One region of the Lysinibacillus sp. NPDC097214 genome, then DNA from elsewhere that is predicted to be linked to it. Evidence: riboswitches for the same ligand, from Rfam matches in the RefSeq annotation. Region 1 holds a riboswitch; each other region holds the start of a gene.
What was found. A riboswitch is a leader RNA that binds a small molecule or an ion and turns the genes downstream of it on or off. The one in region 1 is predicted to bind S-adenosylmethionine.

Region 1 (5,429 bases):
ACAGTTTACAGGCAGAATTTTAGGCAAAACGAATGTGGGAGATTATGAGGCAATCATTCCAGCCATTCGCGGTGCAGCTTGGATTACTGGGGAGCACAAATTCATACTTCAAAGTAAAGATATTTATCCAGTAGGATTTGTTGTTTAAATAACAGGAAAAGGGGCGGTTATATGGGTAATAAAATATCCTTTGTTCAAATTCTAGTCATTGGATTCATGTTGTTTGCCATGTTTTTAGGTGCAGGAAATGTGATCTTCGCACCGATTGTAGGACAGCAGGCAGGAAACAATACACCAATCGCAATGGCGGGCTTTTTAATTACAGGAGTAGGCTTAGTTCTTTTAGCAATCGTTGCATTAAATAAAGGTGGCGGGACAGTAGAAAGTTTAGCGAATCGCGTTTCACCAAAGTTTGCAGTCGTTTTTTCCATTTTACTATTCCTTGCATTAGGGCCGTTCTATGTCATTCCACGTACAACATCGGTTGTGTATGAAATTGGATTAAGACAATTGTTCCCAAGTGATGCGAACCATACACTATTTTTACTCCTTTTCTCAGTTGCATTTATCGCGATGACAATCTATTTATCTTGGGAAACATCTAAGCTTGTTGAACGTTTAGGGAAAATTGCGACACCTATCTTTACAGTGCTTTTAATTATTATTGTTGCAAAATCAATTATTACTCCAATGGGTTCTGTACAAGCACCTGTAGAATCGGCTGGTTATGAAACAACGATGGCTGCTTTTCTAAAGGGCTTTACACAAGGTTATTACACAATGGATGTACTGGCAGCCTTTGTTTTTGGTGGAATTTTTATTAAATCAATTGAATCGTTGAATTTGAAGACACAAAAAGACGTTTCCAAAGTATTTTTTAAAGCAGGGATTATTACGGTTGTTGGTTTAGTTGCGTTACAGGTATCTATGGCTTGGATCGGTGTATCGAGTGTGGATTCGGTTGGTTATGTATCAAATGGCGGAGAACTTATTGCCTTAGCAGCGAAAACTTTATTTGGTCAAATCGGAATTTATTTAATTGGAATCGTCATTTTCTTAACAGGAATTACAACAAACGTTGCTTGTTTAGCTGCAACTGCTGAATATTTTAGCCGCATTATGCCAAGTATTTCATATAAAAAGTGGTTAATTGTTTTCTCATTACTAGGTGTTGTATTTACAAACTTTGGTTTAACAAAGATTTTATCGATGGCTTCACCAGTATTAATGCTTTTATACCCAATTGCTATCGCTTTAATCATCCTTATTTTTACAGAAAAATGGTTTGGTGGTGCACAAAGTGTATATGTAGGCACGATGATTGGTACTGCATTTATAGCAATATTAGATGCATTGAAGGATGCTAATATTATGGTAGACCAAATTAACGCTACATTTGCCTTTATTCCATTATTTACATCAGGTGCAGGTTGGCTAATTACAGGTCTGTTAGGTGCGATTATTGGCTATCTTTTCAGCAATAAAAATGTTGTACAGAGTGGTAGTAGTGTATCAAATTAAGTGAAACGATAGTATGATAACACCCGCATTTGAAATGTTCTTGGATGTGCCTTTTTACTTAAAGAGGCACATTTTTAATCGAGACTTTTAACTAGTATTTAGTTCTGGGAAATTCAATCAATAGTAATTTTTTGTTATTAATAAAAGTAAGAGTTGCTTGCAAGGTGGCAAATGTGCAATACGTGACGACTTGACTTTTGAAACATTGAATAAGCCTCAAATAAAAAATCCAATCGTTTTGATTTTTTGCCAAAACGATTGGATTATTTCAATGTGAAATTTTAAAGTTACACTTGTCACTTTAAAGTGATGAGGTCAGGCTTTTTTTGGTTTCGGATATCCGATTAGGATAGCGATGATTCCGCAAATTCCTATCAAAATTGGATAGAAAGAATATTGCAACATGCTCACTGGCGAAATTCCAGCTACGCTTGCGGCTGCCAGGAATTGAGCACCATATGGAAGAAGACCTTGGGCCGTACAGGAGAAAATATCTAATATACTTGCGGACTTTCTCGGCTCAATTCCATACTGGTCAGCAATATTTTTTGCAAGTGGACCAGCAATTAAAATAGCAATCGTATTATTGGCCGTAGATAAATTAGTTAGACCAACAAGGCCAGCAATCCCAAATTCAGCACCTTTTTTCGATTTAATTCTTCGTGTCGCAAGGTGAAGTAGGAAGTCAATGCCTCCGTTCAGCTTAATAATCTCCACCATTCCAGCTATTAAGATCGCAAGAAATGCCATTTCATACATGCCTGCCATTCCATCACCAATCTTTTGGAAAAGGTCCATTAACTGATAGCTACCATCCGCTAAGCCGACAGCCCCGGCCAGAACAATTCCAAATGCAAGAACAAGAAATACATTCATTCCAACTAGCGCAAAAATAATAACCAATACATAGGGAACAATTTTCACCCAACTATAGCTTAAATGCTCTACTTGTGCAGTCGTTTCACCCATTGTGATAATGCCTAGAATAATGCTCGTTACAATCGCTGCAGGCAACACAATCCAAAAATTCACCTTAAATTTATCCTTCATTTGTGCGCCTTGTGAACGAACGGCAGTAATGGTTGTATCTGAAATAAAGGATAGGTTATCGCCAAACATCGAACCTCCAACAATCGCTGCCATTACTAAAGCTATAGAAAAGTCGGTATGCTCACTGATCCCAACTCCAATTGGCGCCAGTGCAACAATTGTTCCTACCGATGTACCCATTGATAGGGAGATAAAGCAGGCAATGATGAACAAGCCTACGACAAGCAGGTTTTGCGGAATGACCGACAAAGCAAAGTTAACAGTGGAGTCCACTGCACCCATGCCTTTGGCTACCTCTGAAAAGGCTCCAGCCAAGAGAAAAATAACAACCATCAGCATGACATTTACATTTCCTGCGCCTTTACAAAAAATATCAACCTTATGCGAAAACGATTCTTTTCGATTCATCGCCAGAGCCACAGCGCCCGAAATAGCAATAGCTGCAATGACAGGGAAGGCATAAAAATCACCTGTAATAACCCCTGAACCAATAAATAAAACTAAAAAAACAACAAATGGGATTAACGCCCATGGATTCTCTTTCTTCAATTATTCAACCTCCAAAAATTAAAAATGGATACGTCTTTGTCCATTTTTCTCTAAAAAAAGACCACTTCTTGAAATAACAAGAAGAGGTCTTATATCTATAAAACACTCCTCTTATCTATCAAGCCATTGCTTGCTGGATTTGGCACAGTAACTTACTCACAAAGTTCCGCTGCCGAGATTTCATAGGGCCAGTCCCTCCATCTCTCTTGATAAGAAGAAAAACATATTATTTTTTGCACAATAATGAAATATTATAATAAAACATCTATATTTGCAACATTTTTTAATCAAACCTTATTTCAAAGTAACATAAAAGCTTTTTCTCAGGAAAAAAAGAGATCAGTAATGCTATTATCTAAAGATCTGCTACTTCAATTTCAAAGGTCTTTTAAAATTTTTCACATTAGGTCTTATTATATCTCGTTTCATAATATTAAATTTCCAAAATATAAAAAAATTAACTTATAATAATATTGTAGAATACTAATTGGAATTTAATGAGGTATATCGGATGGATAAAAGAGAAAAATTATTAATTACAGCATTTTATTTAGCAAAGTTTGATAGGGTCGCCTACGCGAATCTTGGATATTTTAAAATTAATCAGGCACATGAAGAAATAGGTAAAAAACTAGGTTATAAGAGAAACAGTGTAAAGAATCGGCGGGATGATTTTGATCCGTTATTTGGACATCGGGCGGGTTGGCATCAAGTAGAGTTAAGTAAAAGTAACTTAAAAATTGTTGATGCATTTGATCATTTGAGTGAAGAAGCACTAAGAGCTGTTGTATTGGATTTATTAGATGAAGCGTCATCAAGGGCAGTGCTTTTATTATCTGAAAATGTACATAAACAAACATCTACTTATACAACACGTGGTATAACGGGAAAAAAAGCTGAAGCAATTTTTGTAGATTGGTTTGCTAAATATTATCCCCATGATGTTTTAGTAGATACTCGTGATTTAGGTTGTGGGTATGATTTTGAGGTTGAAAATTCTGACCGTGTATTTGAAGTAAAAGGTTTATCGGGAGATAATGGTGGCGTATTGTTTACAGATAAAGAATGGGTTATTGCAGCTGAAAAACAAGAAGATTATCACCTTGTATTAGTAAAAGATTGTTTTAGTAATGAGCCCATAGTGGAGGTTTATTCCAACCCGCATAGGAAATTTAATCCTAAGAAGCAGATTACCACTGTAATCAATGTTAATTGGGGTATTAGCAGTAGTGATTTAAATTATACAGAGATTGATTAGTAAGCAAAAGTGTAGCTATATTAATATGCTAAAATAAGTTTATCTATATCGTAAGTAAGGTGGCATTAAGGTGAATACAGTTGAAATTAATACATGGCCATTTAATGAAAAAAGTTTAAAAAGTATCAATAACAAAGAAAGCTATTTAAATTATCCAGTCATCTACCTTTTAAAGGATCAAAAAGAGGCTTATATTGGAGAAACGGTAGCTTTCAAAAATCGAATGCGTGCACATTTAAATACAAAGGAACGTCAGAAATTAGATGAGATGCATTTAATCCATCATGAGGAGTTTAATCGTTCTGCTACGTTTCATTTAGAGACGAAGCTTATTAATTATTTTCTAGGAGACCAAAAATATAAGCTACAAAATAAGAGCCAAACGGTAAATAATATTTCACATAATTACTTCAATAAAAAGTTTTATGACCGTGATATTTTTAAGGAAATTTGGCAACGTCTAGTAGATCAAGGGATAGTTAATAATGAACAGCATGTAATTGAAAACCGTGATGTTTTTAAGCTTTCACCTTTTAAGGAATTGTCAGTTGAACAATTAGAGTTAAAGGAAAAAGTTATTGAAATTTGCGAGCAAAATATTTCTCGTTCAGAAGAAGATAAATCATTTTTATTCTTGATTCAAGGTGAAGCGGGGACAGGTAAAAGTGTGGTGTTAAGTTCTATATTTAATTCTATACAGGAACTGTCTTCAGATGTTACATCACATTTATGTGGTTCAGAAAATTATTTAGTTGTTAATCATGATGAAATGCTCAAAACATATAAAAGTATAGCTTCTAAATTAAAGTTTTTAAAAGCTAAAAATTTTGATAGACCTACACCTTTAATTAATCGTCTAAAAAAATCAGGCGAAAAGGCTGACATTATTTTAGTGGATGAAGGACATTTATTGTTAACTAGGCCAGACACATATAATAATTTTACAGACAATAATCAGCTTGAAGAGCTTATGAAGTTGGCGAAAATCGTTGTAGTTGTTTATGATGAAAGCCAAGTATTGAAACTTAAAAGCTTTTGGAAGGAAGCTACT
Region 2 (5,429 bases), on a different contig from region 1:
AAAATATATGCAAAGTGAAGTATTTATTGGAGTGGAGACTGGGCGACTCCTTGGGGATTAGCGATAGAGGAACGAAGGCTAAAACCATCACGTCCTGTGATAACGCCTTCGTGACCAACATCCTGTTGCCCCGACGCCCCCAGGAAAGCACCCAGTCGGAACGAAAATCAACCCCTCGTTTTGCCAAAGTATAATAGTCTTTCAACAACAAAAAAGGGAACGATTGAAATCGTTCCCTTTGCTTAGTAAGTTATTTTAATGGACCACCTAGTTTAGTGATAGCTTCAGAAACATTTGAGAATTTCTTGAAGTTTTCGTTGAATAAACCAGCAAGTTCAGTAGCTTTTTTATCATAAGCAGCTTTGTCTGCCCATGCATCACGAGGATTAAGCACTTCAGTTGGTACACCCTCAATAGCAGTTGGAATGTTTAAACCGAATACTGAATCTTGAATTGTTTCAACATCAGTTAATTTACCATCAATTGCAGCGCGCACCATTGTACGTGTGTAAGAAAGCTTCATACGACTACCAGTACCATATTCGCCACCAGTCCAACCAGTGTTCACTAAGAATACTTGTGCACCGTGCTCGTCAATTTTTTGACCTAACATTTCAGCATAAACTGTTGCTGGAAGTGGAAGGAATGGAGAACCGAAGCAAGTTGAGAATACTGGTTCTGGCTCTGTTACACCACGTTCTGTACCAGCAAGTTTAGATGTGAAACCGCTTAGGAAGTGGTACATTGCTTGCTCTTTTGTTAATTTACTGATTGGAGGTAATACACCAAATGCATCAGCTGTTAAGAAGATGATTGTTTTTGGGTGACCTGCAACAGATGGATCAACAATATTTTCAATGTATTGAATTGGATAAGCTACACGTGTATTTTCTGTTAATGAACCGTCATCATAGTCACAAACTCGAGTTTCTGGATCAACAGCTACGTTTTCTAAAACAGAACCGAAGCGGATTGCGTTGTAGATTTCTGGTTCTTTTTCAGCAGAAAGGTTAATTGTTTTTGCGTAGCAACCGCCCTCAATGTTGAATACACCGTTATCAGACCAACCGTGTTCATCGTCACCGATAAGTTTACGGTCAGGATCCGCTGATAAAGTAGTTTTACCAGTACCAGATAAACCGAAGAATAATGCAACATCACCAGCTTCACCAACGTTAGATGAGCAGTGCATTGAAAGGATGCCTTGTTGTGGTAATAAGTAGTTCATAATACCGAAAATAGACTTTTTGATTTCACCAGCGTATTCAGTACCACCGATTAGGATAATTTTCTTTTCAAGTGATACAATGATGAATGTTTCAGAAGCAGTGCCATCAATGGCAGGGTCTGCTTTAAAATTAGGAGCTGAGATAACTGTGAAGTCAGCAACATGAGAAGCTAATTCTTCTTTAGTTGGACGGATAAATAATTGATGAGCGAACAGATTGTGCCAAGCATATTCATTGATTACTTGGATGCTTAATTGAGAATCTTTGTCAGCACCAGCAAAGCCTTTGAATACGAATAATTCGTCACGTTCTTTTAAATATTTTACTACTTTTACATATAAGTTATCGAACACTTCAGAAGAAATTGGTCGGTTAACTTTTCCCCAGTCAATTTTATCTTTTGTACTCTCTTCTTCTACCGTATATTTATCTTTAGGTGAACGACCAGTGTATTTGCCAGTTTCTGCACGAACTGCGCCATCTACTGTTAACATAGCTTCACCACGAGAAGTAGCTTTTTCAGCTAATTGTGGTACTGAAAGTTGAACATTAATGTTACTGCCGCTTAATAATTCCTTCAGTTCGTTTGCAATTTCTACTGAATTCATCGATTAAATACCATCCTTTTTTATAGTATTCCCTTGAGTCTGAGGGAGATTTTCTTAATTTCAAAAATAGTATAACACAATTGGTTTAATAATCTATACTAATTAAGAAATTATTTTTCAGATTTTATTACTTTTCAAGAAAACGACAAAAAGTAAATTAATTCGTTTTAATAATGCTTTTTACCCTATTTATAATAAGTGATCAGACAATCACTTTCGACACAGCAAAATTGTGTTTAGAAGCTTTTGGCTAACATGAGGTTCGCACAGGATGTGAAGTTTTAGCTTGTTTTTTATTCGTTGGAGCTTGTCTTCGATTGAATAGGGGCTACAATCATATTCATCCACCACATGTTCTGTAGCTGACGCTTTGCTTTCGCTACAAAATGTGCTGTAAAGGGATACACATATGTTAACACATGATGTGAGGTGGAGAGTAGGGATTATTTTGTTTAAATTTACAGCATAATCCAAAAAAGTTTCATTATAATTCCATACTATCTTATATGAATACAATCAATTGTACCTCGGCATAGTTGGATTCGGAGTCGGCTTTGTGCTTAGGCCAGCAGATGTTTTTTGCGCGTAAGCGAAGCGACAGCAACACGGTTTTATCTGTGCGACAGCAACAACAACACGAGGGCCGACACGATGTCGGTCATTTCGGTAATGCCACAGGTCGTGGTGTACTTAGTCTGAGTTCCTCTATTTCAGTGGGTGTTGGGACACTCGCTGAAAGAAGTGAAAAAAATTTGACAACGTTCGACCTTTTACGTATTATGAGATATTGAACGGATACTCTTATCCCGAGCTGGTGGAGGGTCAGGCCCTATGAAACCCGGCAACCTGCATGAACTATTTCACGACATGCGCTGGTGCCAATCTGATGCAAGGGGAAACCCCTTGAACGATAAGAGTGAAAGGTTACGAAGTCATTATTCCTTTCCTCATGTTAAGTAAGCGTGAGAAAAGGATTTTTTTATTGTTAAAAACGAATGTAAAGGTAAGTATATAGTCCTTTCCTTATTATAATGACGGATCTTTCGAAAACCTCGTGTTAAAAGCAGTAGTTGTTTTTTGTGTGAAAGTGAAACGACAGCAACAGTTGTTTTTTGTGCGAAAGTGAAACGACAGCAACAGCTACAACAACGGCTTTAGAGTTCAATCTATAGGAGCGGGCTTGACATGGGTAATGAGTACCGTATTAATTCGCAAATATTATTTGTAAAAGTAATAGGAGGAAAATCAAATGACAAACCGTCGATTGTTTACATCAGAGAGTGTAACAGAAGGACATCCAGACAAAATTTGTGATCAAATCTCGGATGCCATTTTAGATGCCATTTTAACAGAAGATCCAAACGCACGTGTAGCGTGTGAAACAACAGTAACAACTGGCTTAGTATTAGTAGCAGGAGAAATTACTACTTCTACTTATGTAGACATTAAAGGTATCGTTCGTGATACTGTAGCAGAAATCGGTTATACACGTGGGAAATATGGTTTTGATGCAGAAAACCTAGCAGTACTTGTTGCTATTGGTGAGCAATCACCTGATATTGCTCAAGGTGTTGACCAAGCCTTAGAGGCGCGTGAAGGCTCTATGACTGACGCTGACATTGAAGCAATTGGCGCAGGTGACCAAGGTTTAATGTTCGGTTATGCATGTAACGAAACACCAGAGCTTATGCCATTACCAATTAGTTTAGCGCATAAATTGGCTCGTCGTTTAACGGAAGTACGCAAATCTGGTGAACTAGCATATTTACGTCCAGACGGAAAAACACAAGTAACAATTGAGTATGATGAAAACAATGTACCAGTGCGTGTTGATACGATTGTCATTTCTACACAGCATGACGAAGAAGCTACACTTGAGCAAATTCAAGCAGACTTAAAAGAATTCGTTATTGCCCCAGTTGTTCCAAGTGAATTATTAGATGCTGAGACTAAATATTTCATTAACCCAACTGGCCGATTCGTAATTGGTGGTCCAAAAGGAGACGCTGGTCTAACTGGACGTAAAATCATCGTTGATACATACGGTGGCTATGCACGTCATGGTGGAGGTGCTTTCTCTGGTAAGGATGCAACTAAGGTAGACCGTTCAGCGGCATATGCAGCACGCTATGTGGCGAAAAATATCGTAGCAGCTGGTTTAGCAGATCGCGCTGAAGTACAACTAGCTTATGCGATTGGTGTTGCTCAACCCGTATCTATTGCAGTTGATACTTTCGGGACAGGAAAAGTTACAGAAAGTGAAATTGTAAAATGGGTACGTGAGCTATTTGACCTACGCCCAGCGGGGATTATTAAAATGCTTGACCTACGTCGCCCAATTTATAAGCAAACTGCAGCATATGGTCACTTCGGTCGTACAGACTTAAATGTACCTTGGGAACAAACAGACAAAGCTGACGCATTACAAGAAAAAGCAGGTTTATAAACTATTCAGCTAAAGTAATAAAGTAGCTGAAAAAATATTTTAATATACTATTACAGAAAGGGGCTCAACATGCTAATGCCCCTTTCGTTGTTTTTAACTTCTTTCAGCGAAAAAAATAAGCTCCTTATCATAATCGTGTATGGCTCGGTTGTCCAAGCAAACGAGGAGCTGCTTTGATTTAGTTGAAATAACTATTTATTTTTTGGTTGAAGAGATTTATAGTATTGACCTTTTTCTACATATTCACGTATGATGCGTTCCATATCTTCTTTATCTTCATCGTTTAATTCTCTTACAACTTTTGCGGGACGCCCTAATGCTAAGCTATTTGGAGGAATGACTTTGCCTGGAGGTACAAGGCTACCCGCCCCAATGAATGCACCCTCTCCAATCTCCGCTCCGTCTAATACGATAGAGCCCATACCAATTAAGGCTTTTTTTCGAATTGTACAGCTATGTAAAGTTACTTGATGTCCGACTGTTACCTCATCTTCAATAATTAGTGGATATTTAGGGCTTTGATGTAAGCAACAGAGGTCTTGAATACTAACTCTTTTTCCGATAACTGTCGGTGATACATCCCCTCGAATAACCGTGTTAAACCAAATTGTTGTTTCAGCACCTATTGTAACGTCACCAGTTACGGTTGCATAATCGGCAATAAATACAGATGGATCAATATTGGGTGTTTTACCTTTAAATGGATAGATCATGAGAATCGCCTCTTTTCTTTCTATGATGTAATATTATCGTAACAAATACGCAACTTGATGGAAATATTAAATTAAAATGAGCTAGATATTCCGTTATAATCATTGTGTAATTATTTTTTTAGGAGGACTATGTGAAATGTGGAAATGGGAAGCTGATGGACAAGCAAAGGCTGTGGTTGCTATTCTTCATGGTGCATATGAAAATCACCGCTGGTATGCATGGCTTATAGAAAAATTAAGATTGGAAGGCTTCCACATAGTCATGGGGGATTTACCTAATCATGGAGTAAATAAAGGGTATTCAAGTGTTCACGATGAAGATTTTAAAGAATACAACAAATATACAAGGCATTTAATCGAGAATGCATTTTCGTATAATTTACCTGTCTTTTTAATAGGACATGGGCTTGGTGCGACACTATTACTACATACC
Region 3 (5,429 bases), on a different contig from region 1:
CTGAAGATGGAATTGATTATGCTCTTCGTGAGCTACAAATAATTAGTTAGTAATGAAAAACATTTTTAAGATACAACATTGATGAATGCATGGAGAAAATTGTAATAAATTCATAACACTCATAATGTTATCTCTATTGAGTTATTATAAAGCTAACTATTAAAAATTATTACGATTTAGGTGGGATGGATTTATGGCGCATCACGTGCAATCTCTTATTGAACATTATGGATATTTTGGCATTATTCTTATCCTGGTTGGAGGGATTGTCGGGCTGCCACTTCCTGATGAAATATTTTTAACATATGTAGGGTATAGTGTATATCGTGAAACTCTTTCACATATTCCAGCTTTAATCAGCGCTATCGTAGGTGCAGCGGGGGGAATTACCTTGAGCTACTATATAGGCTATAAATTCGGGCTCCCCTTATTACAAAAATACGGTTCGAAAATCCATATAACTGAACAGAAAATTGATTTTACGAAAAAGTTATTTGAAAAAATTGGACCAATATTATTATTAATAGGGTTTTTCATTCCTGGTGTGCGTCATCTTACTGCATATATTGCGGCTATTAATAATTACCCTTATAAAAAATTCGCTTTCTTTGCTTATGCGGGAGCAACTATATGGACATTTACTTTTATTACCTTAGGAATGGTGCTTGGAGAGAAATGGCATTATGTTGGGGTATATTTATCCCGCTACAGTATTTATCTCATAGTATTGTTCATCATCATTATGTTGATCGTTTATGTTATTTTCAAAAGAAAGAATTCACCTAAATAAATGATTAAGAAAGGTCTGGTTCAATATTTATTGAATCAGACCTTAACTTGTCGAGTTTAATTTAAATAAAGTGTATCAAAAAACAAAGGTTGATTTTCACTCCGAGCTGGCGCTTTCCGCGGGCTTGGCTTCAATCTCCTCGTCACTCCGTTCCTGCGGGGCTTTCAGCGCAAGCTCATCCCGCAGGAGTCGCCACTCTCCGCGAAAATCAACAGTTCCTCATCATAGAATGAGTCGACGAGCGAAACAAAATAGTATTATAGCTATGGTTAAAATACTATACAAGGCAAGCCTCACCACATAGACTTCTCGAGTAAAACAAGATTAGATGCTCTTCATAAAATGCTAAATGGCAAAGTCTGTCAATTAAATTACCATACAGCTCTGTGCAAAACAAAGTGGTGTTTGTCCGCATTTCAAATCGTACCTATTGCTATTTTAAGGTAATATAGCAAATGAACGGACAGGGAATCCAGATGCTTTTTCAGGCTTTGGCACAATATTGAATATAACTCCACCTTTTGGAGGGAGCTTATCCAAATTTGTCATAAGCTCAATTTGGTAAGTATCTTGCTCAAGCACAAAATATTCGCCGTCTAACTTACCGTTTGTACGGAAATCTGCTGCTGAATCTGTATCAAAAGTTTCGTGGCCGACAGCACTTACTTTTCGTTCGTTGAATAAAAATTGTAACGCTTCTAATCCCCAGCCAGGAATATGATTATTGCCATCAGCATCTTTGTTGCTGAAAGACTCTTTATCTGGCCAGCGTTTACTCCAATCAGTACGCAGGGCAACAAAGGTACCTGCTTCAATTTCTCCATGTTCAGCTTCAAAGTCAAGAATATCTTGAACACTTAATGTGTAATCGTTATTAATTTCGGCATCCTTCGATTTATCAATAACGATTAGTGGTAGCACTAGTTCTTTTAAGTCCAGTTCTTCTAAATAGCGTGTATCTCGCACAAAATGAATAGGTGGGTCGATATGTGTTCCATATTGCCCTGGGAAAGTGAATTGTTGTGCAAAGAAGCCATCATCATGGGAAAATAATGTTTCAAATTTTGCATCGTCGAACACAAAGAAGTGTGGAGAATTTGGACCAAATGTATGTGTTAAATCGACCCATTCTTTCGATTTCAATAATTGAATTGCTTGTAAAAGTTCGTTTGCCATACTATTTCCCTGCTTTCTATTCATATTTTGGGTGCTATTTTTTGCTTATCATTCTCGTTAAATAGCAAATAAAAAAGAGTCCTCCTTGAAGAAGAGGACTCTTGTGCAAAGCAACTAAAGTAAGTCTTCTCATCTTCAAGGCTAAATTTTGCCATTTGGAATTAGCACCATACCTATAGGCTGGTTGCTGAGACTTCATAGGGCCAATCCCTCTGTCTCTCTTGATAAGAAAATGCGATATAAGAATTTTCAGAAATAAAGTTTACAAACACTTTAGCATATTTGTTTATAGTTTACAAGTTTGATAGGGATACAAGGTTAAAAAATTAAACATTTCAAAATCTCCATAAACATGCTAAAAGCAAAAAGAGGCCCTCTTCAAAGGACCAACTCTTCACCAACTTAAAGCTAATGTAAGCTTACAACATCCGCTATCAGTAAATATTATACGAATTCCATCTGGCGTATAGGTAGTTTCGAATTTTATCGTAACGCCAGTTGACGTAATTAATTTTTCAACTTCTGTTTTATTTGATAGTTGTGCTGCGTTCATAAGATCATGTGCAAATTGCTCTGATTCATCAATTTTATCCGTAAGTAATTGTGCTTGCTGCATAATAACCTTAATCCGTTTCGCAGAAGTCTTTAATTTCACTGTATTGATGGATGGAAATGGACTTCTATTCGTTGGGTCTGGCATTGCTAGATGTCTAGAAGGTTGTTGAGAGATTGGCTGATTTGCCATTACCCATGTTGGATAATAATTAGGATAGACAAAATACGGATAAGGATTGTAATACAACTAAACTCCTCCTATCCTATAGCTGATACCTTATCTTATGTACAATAAAGACTTTCGGTGTTAATGGTTGATGCTTTGAAAAGAATGAGCAAAAGTGGAATAGGATAAAAAATGAAAGGAAGCTTGGTTAAGACTTCCTTTCATTTTTTATCCTAGATCTATAGTTTGTTTCTATCGAAGATTAACCATAGTAACGTAGTAGCTGCCGCAAGCATCACCAAGGCGAATCCGTATATAGGTGTATGAGCTAATGATTGGTGGCGAATGATGAATCCCCCGATATATGAACCTAGAAAAATGCCAATATTAAAAGCTGAAATATTTAATGCTGAAGCCATTGAAATAGCTGAGGGTATATACTTTTCTGAAAGCTGAACGGCATAAAGCTGTAATCCTGGTACATTCATAAACATAAATAGCCCCATCATAAAGACCATCATTAATCCAATAAACGATGATTCCAAAAAGAAGCCGATGCCGAGTAATGATAATGCTAAGCCTATAAAGATAATAAAGATAGAACGTAAAGGGTTATTATTCGCAAAATGACCACCTAATGTATTACCAATTGCAACAAAAATACCGTATCCAACTAAGATCACGACAATTGCTTTCGGTGAGTAGCCCATATACTGCTCTAAGATAGGAGAAACATATGTGTATACTATGAATGCTCCACCGTATCCAATCGCAGTAATGAAGAGAATTAATAGCATTCGTATATTCCCTAATACTTTTCCGATATCGCGAATTGATATTGGATTGCCTTTAGATAACTGACTAGGAACAAGCAGGGCATTACTTATTAACCCGATAATACCAATTAAAACAATGAAAATGAACGACATTCGCCAGCCAGTTATTTGTCCAATAAAAGTTCCTAGGGGGACACCGGTGACAGTTGCTAATGTTAGCCCTGTAAACATAAAAGCTATTGCACTTGCTCGTTTATTAGGTGCCACAACATCTGCAGCGATAACAGAGGCAATAGACATAAACACGCCATGTGCTAATGCTGAAATAACGCGGCCGGCAAGTAGTAATGAGAATGAGGGTGCTAAGGCTGCAAGTAAATTCCCGATAATAAAAAGTACCATGACGAGCAGTAACACATTTTTGCGACTAATGCGAGATGTTAATGCTGTTAAAAGCGGTGCCCCAATAGTTACACCTAGTGCATATATGGAAACAGTTAAACCCGCAGTACTTAACGTTATGTCGAAATCTTCTGTAATTAATGGAAGTAGTCCAACGCTTATAAATTCTGTAGAGCCGATACCAAATGCACTGATTGCAAGTGCGAGTAATGTTAGTTTAGCATTCGGCAATTTTGTATCTTTCATTCTATTAAAATCTCCTTTGATTTTTTGTATAGTGTATAGTAATATTCATACATACCAAAAAGTTGTGTAGAGTACTTTTAGTTACTTTTGAATGTTACAGGAGGTTTACAATGAAAAAAGTTTATAATATTGGTGTCGAAGCCACTCTTGAAGTCATTGGGGGCAAATGGAAACCTATTATTCTTTGTCATCTTAACCACCATGGTCAGATTCGTACGAATGAATTTCGCCGATTGATTCCAGGCATTTCGCAAAAAATGCTAACAAGCCAATTGCGTGAATTAGAGCAGTCTGGATTAATTAATCGCAAGGTCTTCAATCAAGTACCGCCAAAAGTTGAATATTCGCTAACACCTTATGGTCAAGAGATGGACCCTGTGCTGAACGTCCTTTGCACTTGGGGTGAAAAACATATTGAAAAGCTACAAGATAAAGGTGAAGATGTACTGTTAATGCAACGTGATGAAGATATCGCGATGATGCATACATCTTAAATAGATTGGAAAGAGACTGTCTAAGAGAAGATAATTAGACAGTCTCTTTTCTGTTTATAGAGCAAAGTCAAAGTCATTTGGATTTGGCCCAACACGTTGGTCCAAATTCATATCGTTAATGATCGCCATCTCTTCATCAGTTAGTGTGAAATCAAAAATATCAGCGTTTTGAATCATACGCTCTTTACGCACAGATTTTGGAATTGTGATGATACCGTTTTGAATATCCCAGCGTAAAATAACTTGAGCATTTGATTTTCCGTATTTTTCAGCTATTGTTGAAATAGTTTCATGATTAAGAAGTCCACCTTGCATTAATGGTGCCCAAGCTTCCATTTGTATATTGTGCTCTTCGCAAAATGAACGTAGCTCAGCTTGTTGTAATCGTGGATGGAATTCCACTTGGTTAATAACTGGTGTGATACGAGCTGTTTTAAGTAGATCCTGTAAGTGCGACACATGGAAATTACATACCCCAATAGCTTTAATTTTCCCTTGCTCGTATAAATCTTCGAGTGCTCTCCAAGCTTCTGCAAATTTATTTTTACCTGGCCAATGAATGAGATAGAGGTCTAAATAATCTAGCCCTAATTTTTCTAAGCTGTCCTCGTATGCTGCGATTGTCTCTTCATAGCTCAATCCATCGTTCCATACTTTGGATGTAATAAATAAATCCTCACGTTTTAAATCTGTAGCAGTTAGAGCCTGTTTAATGCCTTCACCAACCCCTGCTTCATTGCCATAAATAGCTGCAGTATCGATACTACGGTAACCAACCACAATCGCATTTTTCACCATTTCTGCTGTAGCATCATTCTCTACTT
Region 4 (5,429 bases), on a different contig from region 1:
AAACTAACTGCTTGGTTATGATTGATCAGCGATGTTGCATGACTAGCACGCTCAAAGTCGTTTTGTTCCTTGAGCGTGCTATCAAATTTTAATTTTTAGTAACTACTCCACTATATAATGCTGGTCTTCGGTCATCATAAACCGGAATTCTGCCGCGTACTTCATCGACAATCGAAAAGTCCACGTCAATGACAGCGACTTCTTCGTCCTCTGCACCAACCCAAAGTACTTCGCCCCATGGTTGAATAATCATTGATTGACCATTGAAGTTTTCTACTTTTCTCGATATACGATTCACAGCGATCACGAAGCATTGATTTTCGATGGCACGTGCTTGCAGCAATGTATTCCAATGATCGATACGTGGCGTCGGCCATTGTGCCGGCACGAATAACACCTTTGCGCCCTCCAAGGCGTGAGCACGTAGCCATTCTGGGAAGCGAATATCATAACAAATTACACCTGCAGCCTCGATATCTCCTAGGGCAAAGCGATTCATTTCATCCCCAGCTTCTAAATATAAATGCTCGTCCATCAAACGGAAAAGATGTGCCTTGTTATATTCACCTACTAACTCACCATTGTTATCAAACGTATACATCGTGTTGTAAAATTTATCGCCCTTCTTCGTTGAAACAGAGCCTCCAACAATATGTACACCAAGCTCTTTCGCTAAGTTTGATAAAAATGCTTTCGAACGTTCTCCATTCACATCTGCCAGCTCTGCTAATTTTTCAAGCGCATAGCCTGTATTCCACATTTCAGGTAGCACAATAATTTCTGCACCTTGTTGTGCCGCTTCACGAATCTTGTCCTCCGCACGAGCAAAATTTTCTTCTACTTTGCCAAAACCAACATTTAGCTGGATACACCCAATTTTCATCTCGATTCCTCCCTATTCCCAAAAGTATTTATTTTACTGCATTTGTGCTTTTCTTTGTTTCATTATACTACAAATGAAAATGAGATCGCTGTTGTCAGAGCTAAGAGCAGCTTTGGAACATATACAAAAAGACCAGGATCTCAGCAATGAAGTGAGCCCTGGTCTTTTCGCGAAAGTGAATCTTACTAATCATTTTTGCTCTTAGTTTTAGATTCTATTAATAAGTACGATTAAGTCTAATAAAAGTTACAGTAATTAAAAAAAAAAATTAAATATTTTTTTAATGGCTTAAAAGTAATGCCTAAACCTATGTTTTATGGGCATTGTTAAGATGCCTCAGATGTTGTTACAATGCCAAGGCATAATTATGTCCGGAATCGACTTTGTGCTTAGGCCTGCAAGCTCTCCGCTTGCATTTCGTACGTCCATCTTTGTAAATAAAGACTCTAGACAATTAGTAAAAAAAGTAATAGTATTTGCATCAATTATTATTTTCTAAAAAGGAGAACATGCATGGAATTCTCAAAAAAACTACAGCAACTCCCGACTCAATTTTTTGCAGCCTTGGTGCAAAAAGTGAATAGTGCTTTAGCAGAAGGGCGCGATGTTATTAATCTCGGTCAAGGCAATCCCGATCAGCCCACTCCCCAACACATTATAAAAGCGTTACAGGAGGCTGCTGAAAACCCTCAACATCATAAATATTCTCCATTCCGTGGCATAGTGGAATTACGTCAAGCAGCCGCAGACTTCTACAAACGTGAATACAATGTTGACATTGACCCTGAAACAGAGGTAGCTATCCTTGGTGGTACAAAAATTGGTCTTGTTGAGCTACCGTTAGCGGTTTTAAACCCCGGTGATACAATGTTATTACCTGATCCTGGCTATCCTGATTACTTATCTGGTGTCGTATTAGGTGATGTTAATTTTGAAGTCATGCCACTTTTTGCAGAGAATAATTTCCTGCCTGATTATAATGCTTTATCCAATGAAGTAAAAGAAAAGGCTAAGCTTCTTTACTTAAATTACCCGAACAACCCAACTGGTGGTACTGCAACACTTGAATTTTTCGAGAAAACGGTGCGCTTTGCTAAAGAGCACAACATAATCGTCTCACATGATTTCGCTTACGGAGCCATTGGATTTGACGGCAAAAAACCTATTAGCTTCCTACAAGCGGAAGGTGCCAAAGAGGTCGGCATCGAAATGTATACATTATCTAAAACATTTAATATGGCAGGCTGGCGTATTGGATTCGCAGTTGGTAACGCTGATATTATTGCGGCTATTAATCTTATTCAAGATCATCTATTTTGTAGTCAATTCCCCGCTGTGCAACAAGCAGCAGCGGTTGCCCTTACAGCATCTCAGGATTGCGCGGATGAACTAAGAGCGACTTATGAGCGTCGGCGAAATGTTCTTATCGAAGAAGCACAACGAATTGGTTGGCAAGTAACCGCCCCGAAGGGTTCTTTCTTTGCATGGCTCCCTGTTCCATTAGGTTATACAAGCGAGCAGTTTGCTGATGTATTGCTCGACAAAGCTGATATCGCAGTAGCTGCAGGCAATGGCTTCGGTCAATATGGTGAAGGCTATGTGCGTGTAGGTTTACTTGTAAGTGAAGATCGCTTACGTGAAGCAGTCAGCCGAATTGAAAAATTAAACTTATTTAACTCATAAGCATTTGAACTTCCTCTATCAAAAAACTGTCCCATTAGCTCACATTTGCTATGGGACAGTTTTTTCACCTCACTATCTTCTTTGGTAGCTCTAACCCTTCTTCTAGCGGATAAAATTGGACCTACCCTATTTCTTCATGCGGACACAACACCCCTCTGATCGCTCATAGAGCCATGAAAATGCGTTTCATATCTCCCATTTCTCGCTGACATTCCCATCCATCTTCCTAAATGGAATATTATAATAAAATAAAAAATTTTAAAAATTCCATTGACTTCCTATACCCTTTAATTTATATTAGTCCTATCGGATTTACAAAAAAATATTATAAATCTCTTATCAAGAGTAGCTGAGGGACTGGCCCTATGAAGCTCGGCAACCTCCTTTTTTAAGGAAGGTGCCAAATCCAGCAAACGATCATCGTTTGAAAGATAAGAGAGGACGTTTTCATGGACCTCTCTTAATTTTTTTAAGAGAGTTTTTTTTATCTTCATTTACATGAAGATAAAAGCCTCCGGCGGATGTCACGGATTTTGAAAGGAATGAATATAAGGATGTTAGCCTAAAACTTCGCATCCTGCGAAAACGGCTAACTGACCTGCATCCTGCAGGCCTAAGCACAATTCAAAATCCGGACGGCAATTACGCCAAGGCGAAATTGATTTTAAAACCGATAAAACAACTTTGGAGGTATGTTTCATGAAAAAGAAAAACAAAATTTTACTAGGTTTAGCAAGTCTCACATTGGTAGCAGCATTAGTAGGTTGCGGTACTAAAGAAGATAAAGGTAGTCAGGCTATTAATGAAAATAAAATTGTAGTTGGTGTAACTTCTGGTCCGCACGAACAAATTACAGAGGTTGTTGCAAAAGTTGCCAAAGAAAAAGGCTTAGAGGTTGAACTAAAAACTTTCTCTGATTATGTTTTACCAAATACATCGTTAGCCGAGGGTGATCTTGATGTAAACAGCTATCAACACAAGCCATTCCTCGACGCATTTAACAAAGATCACAAAACAGATTTAGTGCCAGTAGGAAAAACAATTTTAAATCCTATGGGCATATACTCTGAGAAATATAAATCATTCGATGAGGTTCCTGATGGTGCAACATTCGGATTACCAAATGATCCAACGAACGGGGCTCGTGCTCTATTTGTCCTTCAAGAGGCAGGCATCATTAAATTAAAAGAAGGTGCAGACTTAACAGCATCTATTCGCGATGTGGAAGAAAACAAAAAGAATTTTAAATTCATTGAATTAGAGGCTGCACAAATTCCGAAGCAGCTCAGTGAAGTAGATGTGGCAGCTATTAATACGAACTTCGCTCTTGATGCTGGTATTAATCCTAAAAAAGATTCCATCCTTTTAGAATCTACTGACTCTCCTTATGTAAATTACATTGCAGTCCGTGCTGAAAACGAAGATGACCCAACGATAAAGAAATTTATTGAAGCTTACCATTCTGATGAAGTACGCAAATTTATTGAAGAAGAGTTCAAAGGTTCCGTTATTCCGGGCTGGTAAGTGACGATTAAGGACCTTTCATACAATCGAGAATCTGCGAAAACTAGCAGATTCTTGCTTTATAGAAGGGCTTAGAAAGGAGATATCACAGTATGATTCAATTAGAAAATATAACAAAAGAATTTAAAACTAAAAAAGGTATCGTCAAAGCAGTAGATGGTATTAACTTGCATGTCAAAAAAGGTGAAATCCATGGGGTTATTGGCTACAGTGGTGCAGGAAAAAGTACTCTTATCCGCTGTGTTAATTTATTAGAGCGTCCGACAACAGGAAAAGTATTGATCGACAATGTAGATATTACTTCCCTTTCTTTAAACGACCTTCGCGAAACACGTCAAAAAATCGGCATGATCTTCCAGCATTTTAATCTCTTAAAAACAGCGACCGTTTACAACAATATCTCGGTACCATTAAAGCTTCTAGGCTATAACGACTCTGAAGTGAAAAAACGCGTTGCAAAATATGCAGAAATCGTTGGCCTAACAGAGAAATTAGATAGCTACCCTAGCCAACTTTCAGGTGGTCAAAAGCAACGTGTCGCTATTGCACGTGCCCTCGCCCAAGAGCCTGAGATTTTACTCAGTGATGAAGCGACAAGTGCTCTCGATCCTGAAACAACTGACGCTATTCTTGAGCTTCTCTTGAAAATTAATCGTGAGCTGGGCATCACTATTTTACTCATTACACATGAAATGAACGTTATTCAAAAAATTTGCGATGATGTATCCGTTCTTGAATCAGGGACGGTTGTAGAATATGGCTCTGCTATAGAACTATTTTCGAAGCCTCAGCATTTAACGACACGTAAGTTTTTAAATACCATTTCTCAACGCAATTTATCGCCTTCCCTTATCGAGCAATTAAATCTTTCAGGAAGTGTGATTCGTTTAACATTCCTTGGTGAAAGTACCGGGAAGCCATTACTTGCAGAAGTGAGCAAAGTTTATGATGTACAACCAAATATTTTAACAGCCAATATCATTGAATTAAAAAACGGCATTGTCGGTAATATTGTCGTCCATCTACACGGTAAGGCGCATATCGTAGAAAAGGCACTTACGTATTTTATAGAAAACGGGGTAGGCGTTGAGGAATTAGGAGGCGAATTAAATGAATAGCATTCAAAGCTTCTTTGCAGACTGGTCAGATGTTATTGGGCAATCCATTATAGAAACCTTTCAAATGGTCGGGATTTCATTATTCTTTTCTATTTTAATTGGGATTCCTTTAGGGCTTTTAATCGTTTTAACTCGCCCGGGGCAATCATTTGAAAATAAATTTCTTTATCAATTTTTCAATTTATTTATTAATATTATTCGCTCTGTACCGTTCATCATTT

Region 2: it holds a riboswitch for S-adenosylmethionine, as region 1 does, so the genes downstream of both, metK (methionine adenosyltransferase) here and ACQKMI_RS19780 (Na+/H+ antiporter NhaC family protein) in region 1, are expected to answer to the same signal.
Region 3: it holds a riboswitch for S-adenosylmethionine, as region 1 does, so the genes downstream of both, ACQKMI_RS17155 (cyclase family protein) here and ACQKMI_RS19780 (Na+/H+ antiporter NhaC family protein) in region 1, are expected to answer to the same signal.
Region 4: it holds a riboswitch for S-adenosylmethionine, as region 1 does, so the genes downstream of both, ACQKMI_RS16300 (MetQ/NlpA family ABC transporter substrate-binding protein) here and ACQKMI_RS19780 (Na+/H+ antiporter NhaC family protein) in region 1, are expected to answer to the same signal.

The regions. Positions count from the first base shown of each region.
Region 1 covers NZ_JBNNSS010000010.1:49,409-54,837, forward strand. The annotation lists gene ACQKMI_RS19770 (proline racemase family protein) at 1-148, shown strand, start outside; gene brnQ (branched-chain amino acid transport system II carrier protein) at 172-1,521, shown strand; gene ACQKMI_RS19780 (Na+/H+ antiporter NhaC family protein) at 1,837-3,120, opposite strand; SAM riboswitch class I at 3,229-3,336, opposite strand; gene ACQKMI_RS19785 (protein NO VEIN domain-containing protein) at 3,632-4,378, shown strand; gene ACQKMI_RS19790 (DUF2075 domain-containing protein) at 4,449-5,429, shown strand, end outside.
Region 2 covers NZ_JBNNSS010000001.1:781,900-787,328, reverse strand. The annotation lists gene pckA (phosphoenolpyruvate carboxykinase (ATP)) at 251-1,837, opposite strand; gene ACQKMI_RS03695 (hypothetical protein) at 2,410-2,628, shown strand; SAM riboswitch class I at 2,636-2,754, shown strand; gene metK (methionine adenosyltransferase) at 3,087-4,283, shown strand; gene ACQKMI_RS03685 (gamma carbonic anhydrase family protein) at 4,475-4,996, opposite strand; gene ACQKMI_RS03680 (alpha/beta hydrolase) at 5,133-5,429, shown strand, end outside.
Region 3 covers NZ_JBNNSS010000007.1:152,460-157,888, reverse strand. The annotation lists gene ACQKMI_RS17165 (Cof-type HAD-IIB family hydrolase) at 1-50, shown strand, start outside; gene ACQKMI_RS17160 (DedA family protein) at 194-790, shown strand; gene ACQKMI_RS17155 (cyclase family protein) at 1,229-1,966, opposite strand; SAM riboswitch class I at 2,093-2,197, opposite strand; gene ACQKMI_RS17150 (hypothetical protein) at 2,361-2,768, opposite strand; gene ACQKMI_RS17145 (MFS transporter) at 2,927-4,111, opposite strand; gene ACQKMI_RS17140 (winged helix-turn-helix transcriptional regulator) at 4,222-4,605, shown strand; gene ACQKMI_RS17135 (aldo/keto reductase) at 4,660-5,429, opposite strand, start outside.
Region 4 covers NZ_JBNNSS010000006.1:356,274-361,702, forward strand. The annotation lists gene ACQKMI_RS16285 (PucR family transcriptional regulator) at 1-7, shown strand, start outside; gene ACQKMI_RS16290 (carbon-nitrogen family hydrolase) at 89-883, opposite strand; gene ACQKMI_RS16295 (pyridoxal phosphate-dependent aminotransferase) at 1,397-2,566, shown strand; SAM riboswitch class I at 2,900-3,004, shown strand; gene ACQKMI_RS16300 (MetQ/NlpA family ABC transporter substrate-binding protein) at 3,266-4,090, shown strand; gene ACQKMI_RS16305 (methionine ABC transporter ATP-binding protein) at 4,183-5,208, shown strand; gene ACQKMI_RS16310 (methionine ABC transporter permease) at 5,201-5,429, shown strand, end outside.